Regions from separate parts of the Paraburkholderia strydomiana genome, predicted to be linked through region 1. Evidence: riboswitches for the same ligand, from Rfam matches in the RefSeq annotation. Region 1 holds a riboswitch; the other holds the start of a gene.
The links. A riboswitch is a leader RNA that binds a small molecule or an ion and turns the genes downstream of it on or off. The one in region 1 is predicted to bind glycine.

Region 1 (7,042 bases):
CGAGCAACGCGCCATCTGCATCGGGCACGACGTCCATGCGTGCGATGTGAATATGAAAGCGGCTGACAGCGGGCGTCTTATCGAAAGTCCAGCAATAGACGCCGTGGCCCACGCGCAATGCGCCGGCGGCCGGTTCACGCATCAGCACGAGCCACGGCAGCGCATCGATCACACCGTCGCGCACGTTCAGCGAGTCGCACAAGTAATACGTGCGGCACCGCGTGTAGGTCGCGCCGAAATCGGTGACGAGCGTCTTCGTGATCGCGTCTATGCCGACCGTGCGCGCGGGGAAGGTGATTGTCGACGTCGCAAGAGAAATGGTGAGCTCGGCGTCGGGAGCAAAAGCATCCGGCATGCGTTGCGCGCGCGTGTTGTCTTTCGCGTCGATGTAGGCTTCGAGGGCGCGAGTGTATGGCGCGAGCGTCGGCGAGGTCATGCGGCGGTCTCCAGTTGACAGGCTCGAAGGTGCGCAAAGGTACGCGAAGGTACATGACCATGCGACCGAGCAGCCGCGCCACTGTAGCGCGGCTTTCCACAAAAACCGGTGAAGCACCTGAGGTTAGCGGGGTCTTGCCACGCACGCGCTAACCACGGCATTCAAGGCTTCTGCAGCAGCGCCTTGAGACTCGCGAGCCGGTCTTTCGGCGACATCGGCGCCTCTTCGGGCGTCGGCGGCGGCGCGTCGTCGAGCAGCATCTCGGGAATGAATCGCGACGGCTCGCAAACCACCGTCTCCCGTGCGCGCTTGCGCTTTTTGCACCAGTTCAGATGCAGACTGCGTTGCGCGCGCGTGATCGCGACATACATCAGACGGCGCTCTTCCTCGATGCGCGCGTCGTCGATCGGCTCGTCGTCCGCGCCGCCTCTATGCGGCATGATTCCTTCTTCGACGCCCACCAGAAACACGTGCGGATACTCGAGCCCCTTCGACGCGTGCACGGTTGAGAGCCGCACCGCGTCCGGGTCTTCCTCGCGGCCTTCGAGCATCGACATCAGCGCGACCGTCTGGATGAGGCCGAGCAGGTTCTTGCCCGTGTCGCCAAAGCCGTCCGCCGTGTCGTAGCCGGTTGCCTCCTGGTTGCCCGAGCCAGCGGATTCATCCGAGCCTTGGGGCTCCGCCTTCGTGCCCTTGCGCTTCAACCATTCGATGAACTCCAGAACGTTTTGCCACTTGGATTGCGCCTGACGTTCATCGAATGCGTCGTACAGATACGCTTCGTAGTGGATCGCGTCCATCAACTCGTCGAGCAGCGTGCCGGCCGCGTCCTTTTCGGCGCGGTCGGTGAGGCGCTGCATGAAGTCGCAGAACACGCGCATCGGTTCGATCTGACGCGGCGACAAGCGCGCTTCAATGCCGCCCATATACACCGCCTCGAACAGCGACACCTTCGCTTGACCCGCGAACGAGCCGAGTGCTTCGAGCGTCGTGTTACCGACCCCGCGACGCGGCGTGGTGATCGCGCGGATGAACGCGGGGTCGTCGTTAGCGTTCGCAATCAGCCGCAGATACGCGCAAATGTCCTTGATTTCGGCTTTATCGAAGAATGACTGGCCGCCGGACAGCACATACGGAATCCGCTCGCGGCGCAGCACCTGTTCGAAAATGCGCGCCTGAAAGTTGCCGCGATAGAGAATTGCGTAGTCGCGAAAATTCGCACGGCGCTCGAACTTGTGCGCGGACAGACGAAACACTACGGACTCGGCTTCGTGCTCTTCGTCGTTGCACGGCGTGACGGTGATCGAATCCCCCATGCCGTGCTCGGACCACAGTTTCTTTTCGAAGAGCTTCGGGTTATTCGCGATCACGTTGTTGGCGGCGGTCAGAATGCGCACCGTCGAACGATAGTTCTGCTCGAGCTTGATCACATGCAGCTTCGGGAAATCCTTGCCGAGCTGCGCAAGGTTCTCGAGCGTCGCGCCGCGCCAGCCGTAAATGGCCTGATCGTCGTCGCCCACCGCCGTGAATGCCGCGCGCGGGCCGGCCAGTTGCTTGAGCAATTCATACTGGCAGGCGTTGGTGTCCTGATATTCGTCGATCAGCAGATAACGCAGCTTGTTTTGCCAGCGGTCGCGCACCTGCTCGTTGCTCGCGAAGAGTTCGGCGGGCAGGCGGATCAGATCGTCGAAATCGACCGCCTGGTACGCGTGCAGCGTCGCCACATAGTTGCGATAGACGATCGCCGCCTGGTGCTCGTCTTCATTCGCGGCGATCGCGATCGCCTGTTCGGGCATGATGAGCCCGTTCTTCCACAGCGAAATGATCGATTGGATCTTGCGGATAAAGCCCTTGTCCGTCGAGCCGACCTGCTCCTGGATCATGCCGAAGCAGTCGTCGGAATCCATGATCGAGAATTGCGGCTTTAGGCCGACGTGTTCCGCTTCCTGCCGCAGAATCTGCACGCCGAGCGAGTGAAACGTGCACACCGTCAACTGATTGACGGGCACTTTGCGGCCTTCCTTGCCGGGCGTGGTCAGCGTCTTGCCTTCGAGCAGTTTCCCCACGCGCTCGCGCATTTCCGCCGCGGCTTTATTCGTGAACGTGACCGCTGCGATGTGGCGCGGCTCGAAGCCCTTTGCCTCGATCAGGTGCGCGATTTTCTGCGTGATCACGCGCGTCTTGCCGCTCCCTGCGCCGGCGAGTACGAGACACGGCCCGTCAAGGTAACGGACCGCTTCATTTTGAGCGGGATTCAGGCCTGCGGACATCGTCTGTGGATGGGGTAGTGCGGGTTGAAAAGCGGCTGTTCAGACGGAGCACTCGGACGCGCCGTTTGATAGCGGCGCTTGAGGCGCCGCAGCGCAGTATTGCCGGTCGCGAAGCCGGCGCATGCCGCGCGGCGCGCGCTCAGGGAATGCATGCCACGCGTTGCGAGGCTCGCCCGGCGCGCCTCGGTTGGCGCGAGAGGAGCGATGTTAACACGGATGAAATCGGCGGATAGATTCGCTCGACGAATCCTGCGGATGAACCGGCGCCCACCGCTTTGGGAAAAATGTCAGAGCTTCGGCGCCTGGCCTGCCGGCGCAATCCCGGTCCCGGCCATGCCACAATGACGGCGTTGCGCGCCGCCGCCGCGGTGGCAAAGCGGCGCGCCGTTTTTGCAGGAAGACACGCATGTCCGCATCGCTGAAAATTGGATTGATGGGTTACGGATTCGCAGGCGCGACGTTTCATGCACCGGTGATCGAGCACTGCGGCCGCGCCAGCGTCGCCGCCATCGCGACCGGCAGACCCGAGACCGCGCTCGCCGACTATCCGCACGCGAAAGTGGTGGCCGATCTCGACGCGTTGCTCGCGCTCCCGGAGATCGACTGCGTGGTTATCGCCACGCCGAACGACACGCACTTCGATCTCGCGCGCCGTACGCTCGAAGCAGGCAAGCATGTGGTGGTCGACAAGCCGGTTACGCTGAGCGCCGCCGACGCTCGCACGCTCGCCAACATTGCACTCGCGCGGGGCAAGCTGTTCGTGCCGTTTCACAACCGTCGCTGGGACGGCGATTTCATGACCGTCCGCGATCTGCTCGCAAGCGGCGAGTTGGGACGCCTCACGCACTATGAATCGCATTTCGACCGGTTCCGGCCCGAAGTGCGTCAGCGTTGGCGCGAGGAAGCGTCGCGCGGCGGCGGGCTGCTGTTCGATCTCGGACCGCACCTGATCGACCAGGCGCTGGCAGTGTTCGGCGCGCCGCAGACCGTGTCCGCGACCGTTCGCACACATCGCGATGACGCGAGCGCGCCTGACTACGTGCATATCCAGTTGGGCTACGGCGGGTTCGAAGTCGTGTTGCACGCCAGCGCGCTGACGGCGATCGTCGCGCCGCGGTTCGCCATTCACGGCACGCGCGGCAGTTACGTGAAGTACGGTCTCGACACGCAGGAAGACCAGTTGAAAGCCGGCTTGCGTCCGGGCGACGAGGGCTTCGCGGCCGGCAATGCCGCCGGCACGTTGCGCGTGCTGGAGGGCGACCGCGAAGTGGAGCGCGAATTGCCGACGCGCAATGGCGATTATGCGGGCTTCTACATCGCGCTCGCCGAGGCGATCCAGCACGGCGTGAAATTTCCGGTGAGCTCGCAAGATGCCGTCGACGTGATGACCATCATCGAACTGGCGGCGCGCAGTTCCGACGAAGGCGTCCGCCTGCCATTCCAGCGGGTTCGTTGACCGGCGTTACAGGCTATTCAGGTGTTGCCGGCGCGGCGCAAAGTGCCGCGCCGGCAATGCTGACAAAGCGGAAAGCAATATAACGTTACAAAAGAGCGGGCCGTCCGGGTCAGCGCTCGTCTGCCGTGATCCGTTGCTACGCCTGTAGCAACGCAAAACCACAACGACTTCACGGAGAGTTCATGTCACGTCCCATCCGCGCCCTCGCCGCATGCGCATTACTGAGTTCGCTCGCCGCCTGTGTGGTAGCACCGCACACCGAGCCGGCGCCGCGCCCAAGCCCGCAACAGATCGCCGATAAACGCCTGCATCAGGTCGACGGCCGCATCGACAATCTGAGCCGCCGTATCGACAATCGCGTCAATCAAGGCTACTACCCGCCGCCGCAAGGCGATGCATTGCATCATCGGCTGGATGTGATCCGGCGCGAGGCGCACGAAATGGCCGGGCAACATGGCGGCGGCTTATCCCCCGACGAACAGCGCGTGCTGAACCAGGAACTGGACGGCGCGGCGCATGCGATCGGAGAGTAAGGGCGAATAAGGACGAATCAGGGCGAACGAGGACGAATGACGGCGAATAAACCGTCCATTTGACAAGCCTCCGGCCCTCGCGTACATTCGCCGCACGCGTCGGGAGAGCGCGCGGGCCGCTGATTTTCGCAGGCCGCGCCGCCGAAGGGGCACACCCGCAAACTCTCAGGCAAAAGGACCGAACGCGTCGAAAGACCGGCCGCCACGTAACACACGCAACATCAAGGCGCCGTTTTTCGCACTCTGGAGAGCGGCAGTAGCCGTCTGCATCGCAATGTCGTGCAGATCCGGCAAGCTGCCCACCGAAGGGGCGCGCGTTCCGCCGTGACGAATCAACGTCGCCGCGGCAGCGCAATCTCTCAGGTATCGAGGACAGAGGGGCCATGCAGAACCACGCTCGCAGCCAGCAGGCCGCGAGGCGCGGCTCTGCATGGCCTTTTTTGTTTCGCGAGACGCCCGAGGCCCCATGACCGAACTCAAACACACTCCGCTCAACGCCACCCATCGCGCGCTCAACGCTCGCATGGTCGATTTCGGCGGCTGGGACATGCCCGTCAACTACGGCTCGCAGATCGACGAACACCGCGCCGTGCGTACCGACGCCGGCATGTTCGACGTCTCGCACATGTGCGTCATCGACTTCACCGGGGAACGCGTGCGCGGGTTCTTCGAGCATGCGCTCGCCAACAACGTCGCGAAGCTGCAAACGCCTGGGCGCGCGCTGTACTCGTGCCTGCTGAACGCGGACGGCGGCGTAATCGACGACCTGATCGTCTATTACTTCGGCGAAGATCATTTCCGCGTGGTGGTCAACGCGGGCACCGCCGACAAAGACATCGCGTGGTTCAAGCAGCTCAACGAAGGCGGCTTTGGTCTGACCATCACGCCGCGCCGCGATCTCGCGATCGTCGCCGTGCAAGGTCCGAACGCGCGTGAGAAGGTTTGGCAAACCGTCCCGGCCATCCGCTCTGCCACCGAAACACTCAAGCCCTTTAACGCCGCGCGCGTCGAATCGACACCGTTCGGCGAATTGACCGTTGCACGCACCGGGTACACCGGCGAAGACGGCTTCGAGATCATCGTCCCGGCCGATCACGTCGTCGCGTTGTGGAACGCGCTCCAAGCACAGGGCGTGCGCCCGGCGGGTCTCGGCGCGCGCGACACGCTGCGTCTCGAAGCCGGCATGAACCTGTACGGCCAGGATATGGACGACAACATCTCGCCGCTCGACGCCGGTCTCGCCTGGACCGTCGACCTGACCTCCGCGCGCGACTTCGTCGGCAGGAGCCGGCTGGAAGCGGACGGCTCGTGCGCGGCGTTCGTCGGTCTGATCCTGCTGAAGGAGAACGGCAAGGCCGCAGGCGTGCTGCGCGCGCATCAGAAGGTCGTCACGCCGCACGGCGAAGGCGAAATCACCAGCGGCACCTTCTCCCCGACCATGCAGGAATCCATCGCCTTCGCACGGGTGCCGAAAGGCGTGCAACCGGGCGACACGGTTCATGTTCAGATTCGTGACAAATCCGTGCCCGCAAGCGTGGTAAAACTGCCGTTCGTGCGCAACGGCAAAGTACTCGCAGTGAGTTGAACCATTGTTAGCAGTCGGCGCGTGCGTCCTTTTCCCAGTTTTTAGTCCATATCGAATCACACCGCATAGGAGCATCCGATGAGCATCCCGGCCGATCTGAAATACACCGAATCGCACGAGTGGGTCCGCACCGAGGCGGACGGCACGCTGACGGTCGGCATCACCGACCACGCGCAGGAAGCGCTCGGCGACATCGTCTTCTTCGAAGTACAGGAACTGGGCAAGACCGTCACGGCCGGCGATACCGTCGCCGTGATCGAATCGGTCAAAGCCGCTTCGGATATTTACGCGCCGGTTTCCGGCGAAATTATCGAAGCGAACACCGCCGTTGCCGACACGCCCGATTCGGTCAACAGCGCCCCGTATGAAAGCTGGCTCTTCAAGATCAAGCCGGCCTCGGACGCAGCGCAGGATCGTTTGATCGACGCGGACGCGTACTCGAAGTCGATCGGCGCCTGATTCACTTTTATATAACCCGACAGGTGCGGCGCGTCCCTCGCGAAACACACGGGACCGCGCCCTGAAGAAAATCCCTTTTGGGATGCTCCTTCAGAAGACCTTGCGCACAGCGCCAGGTTTGGAACGGTCCAGCACGGACAGCCGCACCGCCAGGAACACCATGAAGCTCGAACACCCGGATCGTCTGATGAACCGCACTCCTCTCTCGCTCGCCGCGCTCGAAGTGCATGACGCCTTCGCTGAACGGCATATCGGCCCGGATGCGGCCGACCAGGAAGCGATGCTCGAAGCCTTGGGCTTCGC
Region 2 (7,042 bases), on a different contig from region 1:
CGTATGAATCGCTCGTCGCCCAGCTTGGCGCCACGTTGCCGGCGCGGGTGGTGTGTGCGCATCTCGGGAACGGTTCGAGCGTGTGCGCATTGCGCGACGGCCGCTCGGTCGATACGTCGATGGGCATGACGCCGACCGGCGGCGTGCCAATGGGAACGCGTTGCGGCGACCTCGACCCGGGCGTGCTGTTATATCTGATGCGAGTCGAGAAACTGGACGCAAAGGGGCTGGAAACGCTGTTGAACCGGCACAGCGGCCTGGCCGGTTACGCCGATGGCGAGAGCGACATGCAGGCGCTCGAACAACGCGCGGCGGCGGGCGACCCGCATGCGTCACTGGCGCTCGACGCGTTCGCGACCGCGGTGCGCAAAACCATTGGCGGATATGCGGCTTTGCTGGGCGGCATCGATCTGCTGGTGTTCACCGGCGGCATCGGCGAACACAGCGTGCAGATGCGCAAACGGATCTGCGAAGGGCTGTCGTTTCTTGGCCTTCATGAAGGCGACGCCTCGGGCAAGGTGAGGGTGCTTCATACCGAAGAAGAGAAGCAGATTGCGAGGCATTGCCGCGCGTTGCTGCGTGCAGATCGAGGTTGAGCGGGTTGGATCTTGATCTGCTCACGAATGCTTCACGACCAGTCGATCGCATACGCCTGCGACGCCGAACAGGCGCGTCACGTCTTCGAGCGCCGCGATTCGCTGGGCGTCGTGTTCGAGTTCGCCGTTGAGCACGATGCGCCCGTTGCTGACTTCCACCGTGATCGTACGTTCAGGAACCGCGGCGTCCCATGCGAGCCGCCGCGTCGCCTCTGCGCCAATCTGCTCGTCGCTCAGACGCGCGCCGTCCGCGCCGTCGGGGACGGCGCTGTCCGGATTGGGAAAGCCCGAATGAGCCATGGTTTTCAAGGTCAAGACGCGGATTGCACAACACTAGCAGATGCCGCGTCTTCGTGGCGGCACGCTACTCAATCGCGCGCGCCACCGCCTGTGCCGTTGCGGCCGACAGCGTCCAGCCGAGGTGGCCGTGCCCCGTGTTGTAGAACACGCCGCGCCGTTTTCCGCGTCCGACCTTGGGCAACATGCTCGGCAGCATCGGCCGCAATCCAGCCCACGGAATGACACGCGCGGTCGATACCTCGGGGAAATGCCGCCGCGTCCAGTCTACTAGCGGAGCAATCCGGGCGGAGCGGATATCGCGATTGAAGCCGTTGATCTCCGCCGTGCCCGCGACGCGAAAACGGTCGGCGCCGAGCCGGCTCGTCACGATCTTCGCGCTGTCGTCGAGCAGGCTGACCCACGGCGCACGCTGCCTGCTCGTTGCATCGTCGAGACACACGGTGATCGAATAGCCTTTGACCGGATACACGTTCACGTGATCGCCGAGCATCGCAGCAAAGTCACGGCTTTTCACGCCCGCGCACACGACGATCCGCTCGAATCCGAAGCGCTGTGTCTCGCCTTCGAGGTGGGCTGTGAGCGAGAAGCGACCTTCGGCGGGTTGCTCGATCGACATGATTTCCGCATCGTAATGAAACTGCACGCCGTGGCGAACGCATGCATCGGCGAGACCGCGCGTGAACTTGTGGATGTCGCCAGTCGAATCGGACGGCGTGAAAAAGCCGCCGTAAAAATCGCCGTGCAGCGTGGGCTCGATGCGCTGCACTTCGCTCGCCGTCACCGCGCTGCGTTCGAGTCCGCCTTCGCGCAGAAGGTCATTCACCTTGGCCGCCGCATCGAACTCCTTGCGCGTCTTGTAGATGTGCAGAATGCCGCGCCGTTCGAGATCGAAGTCGATGCCTTCCTGTTCGGCGATCGAAAACAGATGCTCGCGCGCGGCGATGGCAAGCCGCACCGTTTCGACGGTGTTAGCGCGGTAGTGAGGAATCTGCCGCAGGAATTCGCCCATCCACGAATACTTGTGCCACGTGGGCACGGGATTGAGCAGCAGCGGGGCGTCGCGCGTGAACATCCAGCGCAGGCCTTTCAGAACAGTGGCCATGCTGTTCCAAACTTCTGCATTGCTGGCGGACAGCTGGCCTCCGTTGGCGAACGAGGTTTCCATCGCTGCATAGCGGTGACGTTCGAACACGGTGACGTGGTGGCCGCATTGGGCGAGGGCGTGCGCGGTCGTGACGCCGGTAATGCCGGCGCCGATAATGGCGATTCGTGACATGACATGGTCCAGAGTAGTTGAGCATCACCGGGTTCGATTTCGTGCGAAACCGGTGCCGATGCCCCATCTGTCCATGTACCTGAGAGTTTCTTCCCGCGCTGCGCGAAAGCGCTGTATGTGCGCGGGAATCCCCTTCGGTGGGCGCGCGCGGCGCCGCTCTCCAGATGTTCCTGCTGCGCGGTCCTTTTGCCTGAGAGTTTCCGGGGCGGTTGCTCCGTCGGCGTCGCCCTGGCTTCAGACGATCTCTCCCGCGCTGCTTTGCAGAACGCCACGACGATACCGGGCAAAATTTCTTCCGGCAAGTGTTTTCTGGCGCGTTACGTATGCTGCGTGATGCGCAACATCGACGTGTCGTAGCCAAGCGCACGCACTCGCTCGATCAACATGTCTTTCACACTGGCGGCCGGTTTCGCTTCACGCGTCAGAATCCACAGGTAGCGTCCGCTCGGTTCGCCGACGATCGACCAGCTGTAGTCGTCGGCGTGATCCAGCACCCAGTAATTGCCGACGAAGAACGGGCCGAAGAACGACACCTTCAGCTTCGCGTTGTTCGATCCGGCTACCACCTTGGCGCGCCCCTTCGAGGCGTCGAGCGGGCCTTCAACGCCACCCTTGCGGCAACTGTTGGTTACGTCGATCAGGCCGTCTTCACGCGCGGCGTAGTCGGCGGTCACCGCCTCGCAGCCTTTTTCGAAGCGGTTTTCGTAGCGCGCCAGTTCGTACCAGCGGCCCAGATAGCGCCCGAGGTCGACCGGCTTGGCGGGCTCGGGCACACGTGCATTGCCGCTCTTGCCGCCTGGGTTTAGCGCACAGGCGCCGAGCAGGCACACGGCGCCCACCGCGAGGGAGATAGCGCTCACGCGCAGGACCGACTGTGAACGCATTGGCATTAAACACTCCGTGTCGAGAAAGACGATGAGAAAGCAGGCCTCGTGCCCAGCGCCCGCTTACGCGCCGCAGTCCGTCGCGGCGATTCCATACGCCGTCAAGGCGCGGGCCGTTTATCATAGTGCCCACCAGGAGAAAAGTGCCGCCTCGCAGAGCGATGGTAAGGCGTGTTATCCACGACCACACCGGCACATGCCGCTACATCAAATGAACTCGACTCCCGACGCTCCGTCCCGTCCTGCCATCCGCGCATTGACCCTGCTCGAGGGGCGCGTGCTTGGCGTGCTCGTCGAAAAACAGCACACGGTGCCCGACAGTTATCCGCTCTCGCTCAATGCGCTGACATTGGGCTGCAATCAGAAGACCGGCCGCTCGCCCGTCATGAACGCGACCGAGGCAGAAGTACTAACGGCGCTCGACGGTCTGAAACGGCTAAGCCTCGTGATGGAAGGCAGTAGCAGCCGTGTGCCGCGCTTCGAGCACAACATGAATCGCGTGCTCGGTCTGCCGAGCCAGTCCGCGGCGTTGCTGACCACATTGTTGCTTCGCGGCCCGCAGACGGCGGCGGAGTTGCGCCTGAACAGCGCGCGCTTGCATGGCTTTGCCGATATCTCGTCGGTCGAGGCGTTTCTCGACGAACTCGCCGCGAACGATCCGCCGCGTGTTGTCAAACTGCCTCGCACGCCGGGCGAGCGCGAAAACAGATGGATGCATCTGCTATGCGGCGAAGTGAACCTGAGCGAGTTCGCGCAGTCGGGCGGCGGCGAGGACGAAACCGTGCCGCTGTCCACGTTCGAAGCGGTGAAGGCCGAGCAGAAACGGCTTGCCGATCAGGTCAACCGTCTCCAGGGAGTGGTACGGCGCATGGCAGCCGAGCTAGGCATCGACGCGAACGATCTCGACGCCTGACGCCGGCCGTTCAGGTTTCGGCGCCGCGCCGCGGATCTGCGGATAACGCTCGCTGAGTACGGTAGAAGTTGCGCGGCGGCACATTGGGCGAGTCTTGCGCAAGCCGGTCGAGTTCGTCGCGAATCGCGGTCAGATAGTGGCCGTCGCGCGCGTCGGCGTCGCCTGCAAAAACCGATTCGAGCCGCCGCCGCACCGCGCCATAACGCGCGCCTGCGGCGCGATGTTTTTCTGCGCGCTCCGCATAACGCATATACGTTTGCAACGCCGACGACACCGCGGCGATCACGCTCACGAGGCCGACCAGAATCCTGATCTCCAGTGAGACCGCGTTCGTGTTCAGCGATGCAAACACCGCCGTGCCCACGAACGCGGCCAGCACGGTAACGAGCCAGCCCAGCTTACGGTCGCGTGCGGACAACAGATCGGCCATGTCGTAGTGGCTCATTTGCGATTCGCGCGCTCGCCGGATCCATTTCAGCAACAGTTGCTGTTCATCGACTGGCGGCTCATAGGCTGGCAGATTCTTCATGGGGCTCGTCAGGGCAGTTGCGTGCCGCGCGCCGCGCGCATGCACTGACGCTACTGTGCCACATGAAAGCGCGGCCTGGCGCGCTGCCGGTCATGCGGCCACGGCTGTCGGCCGGGCAACGGCGAAGCGCTCGTTGTGCGCGTTGCCATTCAGGTAGAAGTCGCCGATGGCGGCCTCGCGAATGATCGCCGGGTTGTGCGACGCGAGCACTCGCGCATTGCGCCAGTAGCGGTCGAAGCGCCGCGTTTCACTGGTCGCGGATGCGCCGCCTACTTCGAACAGCAGCGTGGCGGCCTGCAAGGTCTGCTCGATCGCGATCTGCTGCGCCTGAAAGGTCTGAATGTCGAGGCGAATGTAGGTGTCTTCGGTGGTGCGTCCTTCCTGTCGCGCGACCAATACTTCGTCGATGGCCCGCGCGAGCGACGCACTAACGCTTTGCGTCGAATAGGCGAGACTCGCAAGCCGGCCGACCACGCGATGCACGAGTGGATTGTCGCGCGGACTCGATTCGCCTGGGATACCGAAGGTTCTCGTCTTAGCCTGCGTAAAGGCCACTGCATCGCGCAGCGCGGCACGGCTGATGCCAGCCAGATTCGCGACGTGCAGGGCCTGGTAGTACGAGGTGAGCACACTGTTGCGGCGCGGCGCCGACGCGTCGTAGCGCCGGTACACGTTTTCTCGCGTGACAGGTACATGATTGAAGCGTGCGGTGCCGCTGCCCGTCAGACGCTGGCCAAAGCCGTCCCAGTCGTCGATACGCTCGAGGCCCGGCGTGTCGGCGGCGACCAGCACGCGCACGTCGCTTTGTCCGTCGTACGCGGTCACGTCCACCCAATCCGCGTATAGCGTGCCCGTGGTGTAGTACTTCTCTCCGTCCAGATGCCACGCGCCGGCGGATTGCGTCAACCGCACACTGTTGTTCGTGCCGGCCGTGCGCTCGGCCACTGCGCCGCCGATTATCTGCCCTTGCGCGACGCGGGTGAGCCAGCGGTCGCGTAGCGCGTCGTCGCCGTATTCCAGCAGCGATTCGATGAAGCCGCCGTGCACGCGCAAAATCTGCGGCAGGTTCGAGTCGGCTTCGCCAAGGCGTGTGACGAGCGCGAGAAATTCGCTCAGCGACACGCCTTCGCCGCCATATTGTTCCGGCACGCGCAGCTTCGTATAGCCGGCTTCACGCAGCCACTGCACGGGTTCGTAGGCTAGCTCGCGATGGCGTTCGCGATGCACCGCGCCTTGCGCGATGCGTGCGAAGACCGGCGCGAAACGGCGGGTCAGCGCGTTGTCGTCGAAAAGCTGGGCGGCGTCGGCAATGCCGGCCGCAGAGGCCGGCTCGGCATGCGATGTGGGCGCGGACATGGATTCTCCGTAGTGAGGCGCGCAATGCGCAATCCGTCAACGGTACGGCATGACACGCGCTGCGAGCAACGAAGCATTTGGCCGATTCTTAGCAGCGGGAGAGAAATGGATCGGTCGCATTCCTGCTGCATGGCCCGTATGGTCCGTACTCGTCCTGATGGTTCGCGTAGTCCCCATGCTCGCGGCGCACTCACGACCCACGCAGCGTGCGGCCCCGCACACACGCTGCGAGGCGTGCGGTGCATGCTCGCAATACCAGCGCGATACCCGCCATAACCGCCATACCTGCTTGAGCCCGGATGGCCGCTTGCGCCCGCTCCGTACAGCGCTCAGCAACACGGGTGCAAAAGCGCCAACCGTATCGGGCACTCTGTGAGACCGCATGAACGAGACCACGCATCGTACGCGGCGCTACGACATCATCACCGACGAAGTGCAATTCCGCACGCTACAGCCAGAATGGGACGCGCTGTGGACGCGTGCGCAAGGCTACTACTATCAATCGTTCAGTTACTGCTGGCTCGCATGGCAGCATGTGTCGAAGCCGCACGGACGCATGCTCAAATGCATCGTCTGCCGCGAAGACGGGCAGCTCGTCATGATCTGGCCGCTCGAAACAGTCAAGCGTGCGTTATGGACGTACCTCGTGCCGCTCGGACCCGAAGGCGGCGACTACACGAGCGTGCTGGTTACGGACGACGCATCGGCCCCGGCGTTGATCGAATGCGCATGGAACATGGCGCGCCGCCGCTGTGGCGCGGACTTCATTCATATGCCGTATGTTCGCGAGACGCTCGATCTTCACAAGCTCGTGTCGCGCGAACGCCGGGTGTTGTTCTGCGAGCCTCACCAGGCGTCCGCTGCGCGATTGCGCGGGCAGGGCACGTGGGACGAGTATTGCCGGTCGCTTGGCACGCTATTCGGCAAACGGCCGGGCGGCTTCGTCAAGCGTCTTTCGAAAGAAGGCACCGTGGCCGTGCGCGTCGTCGATCCGGCCGACGAGGGCGAGACCGCGTCGATCATCGAATGGATGTTCAACTGCAAGCGCAGCTGGAGCGACCGCGTCGGCAAACGCAGCGTGTGGCTCGACTCGCCGGAATTCGAGCGCTTTCTGGGCAAGCTGATTTATTCGCCCGACGTGCCTTCGATGGCGCGCCTGATCGTCGTCACGCTGAACGAGGTACCGGT

Region 2: it holds a riboswitch for glycine, as region 1 does, so the genes downstream of both, J2W46_RS00795 (D-amino acid dehydrogenase) here and gcvT (glycine cleavage system aminomethyltransferase GcvT) in region 1, are expected to answer to the same signal.

What each region holds. Positions count from the first base shown of each region.
Region 1 is NZ_JAVDVL010000006.1:299,295-306,336, reverse strand. It holds gene J2W46_RS18635 (hypothetical protein) at 1-436, opposite strand, end outside; gene J2W46_RS18630 (UvrD-helicase domain-containing protein) at 598-2,706, opposite strand; gene J2W46_RS18625 (oxidoreductase) at 3,113-4,162, shown strand; gene J2W46_RS18620 (hypothetical protein) at 4,345-4,695, shown strand; glycine riboswitch at 4,787-4,886, shown strand; glycine riboswitch at 4,929-5,081, shown strand; gene gcvT (glycine cleavage system aminomethyltransferase GcvT) at 5,162-6,280, shown strand; gene gcvH (glycine cleavage system protein GcvH) at 6,359-6,739, shown strand; gene gcvP (aminomethyl-transferring glycine dehydrogenase) at 6,900-7,042, shown strand, end outside.
Region 2 is NZ_JAVDVL010000001.1:171,800-178,841, reverse strand. It holds gene J2W46_RS00805 (acetate/propionate family kinase) at 1-596, shown strand, start outside; gene J2W46_RS00800 (BON domain-containing protein) at 618-896, opposite strand; gene J2W46_RS00795 (D-amino acid dehydrogenase) at 961-2,172, opposite strand; glycine riboswitch at 2,341-2,433, opposite strand; gene J2W46_RS00790 (lipocalin family protein) at 2,490-3,062, opposite strand; gene J2W46_RS00785 (YceH family protein) at 3,268-3,969, shown strand; gene J2W46_RS00780 (SLATT domain-containing protein) at 3,980-4,498, opposite strand; gene J2W46_RS00775 (acyl-CoA dehydrogenase family protein) at 4,589-5,854, opposite strand; gene J2W46_RS00770 (GNAT family N-acetyltransferase) at 6,237-7,042, shown strand, end outside.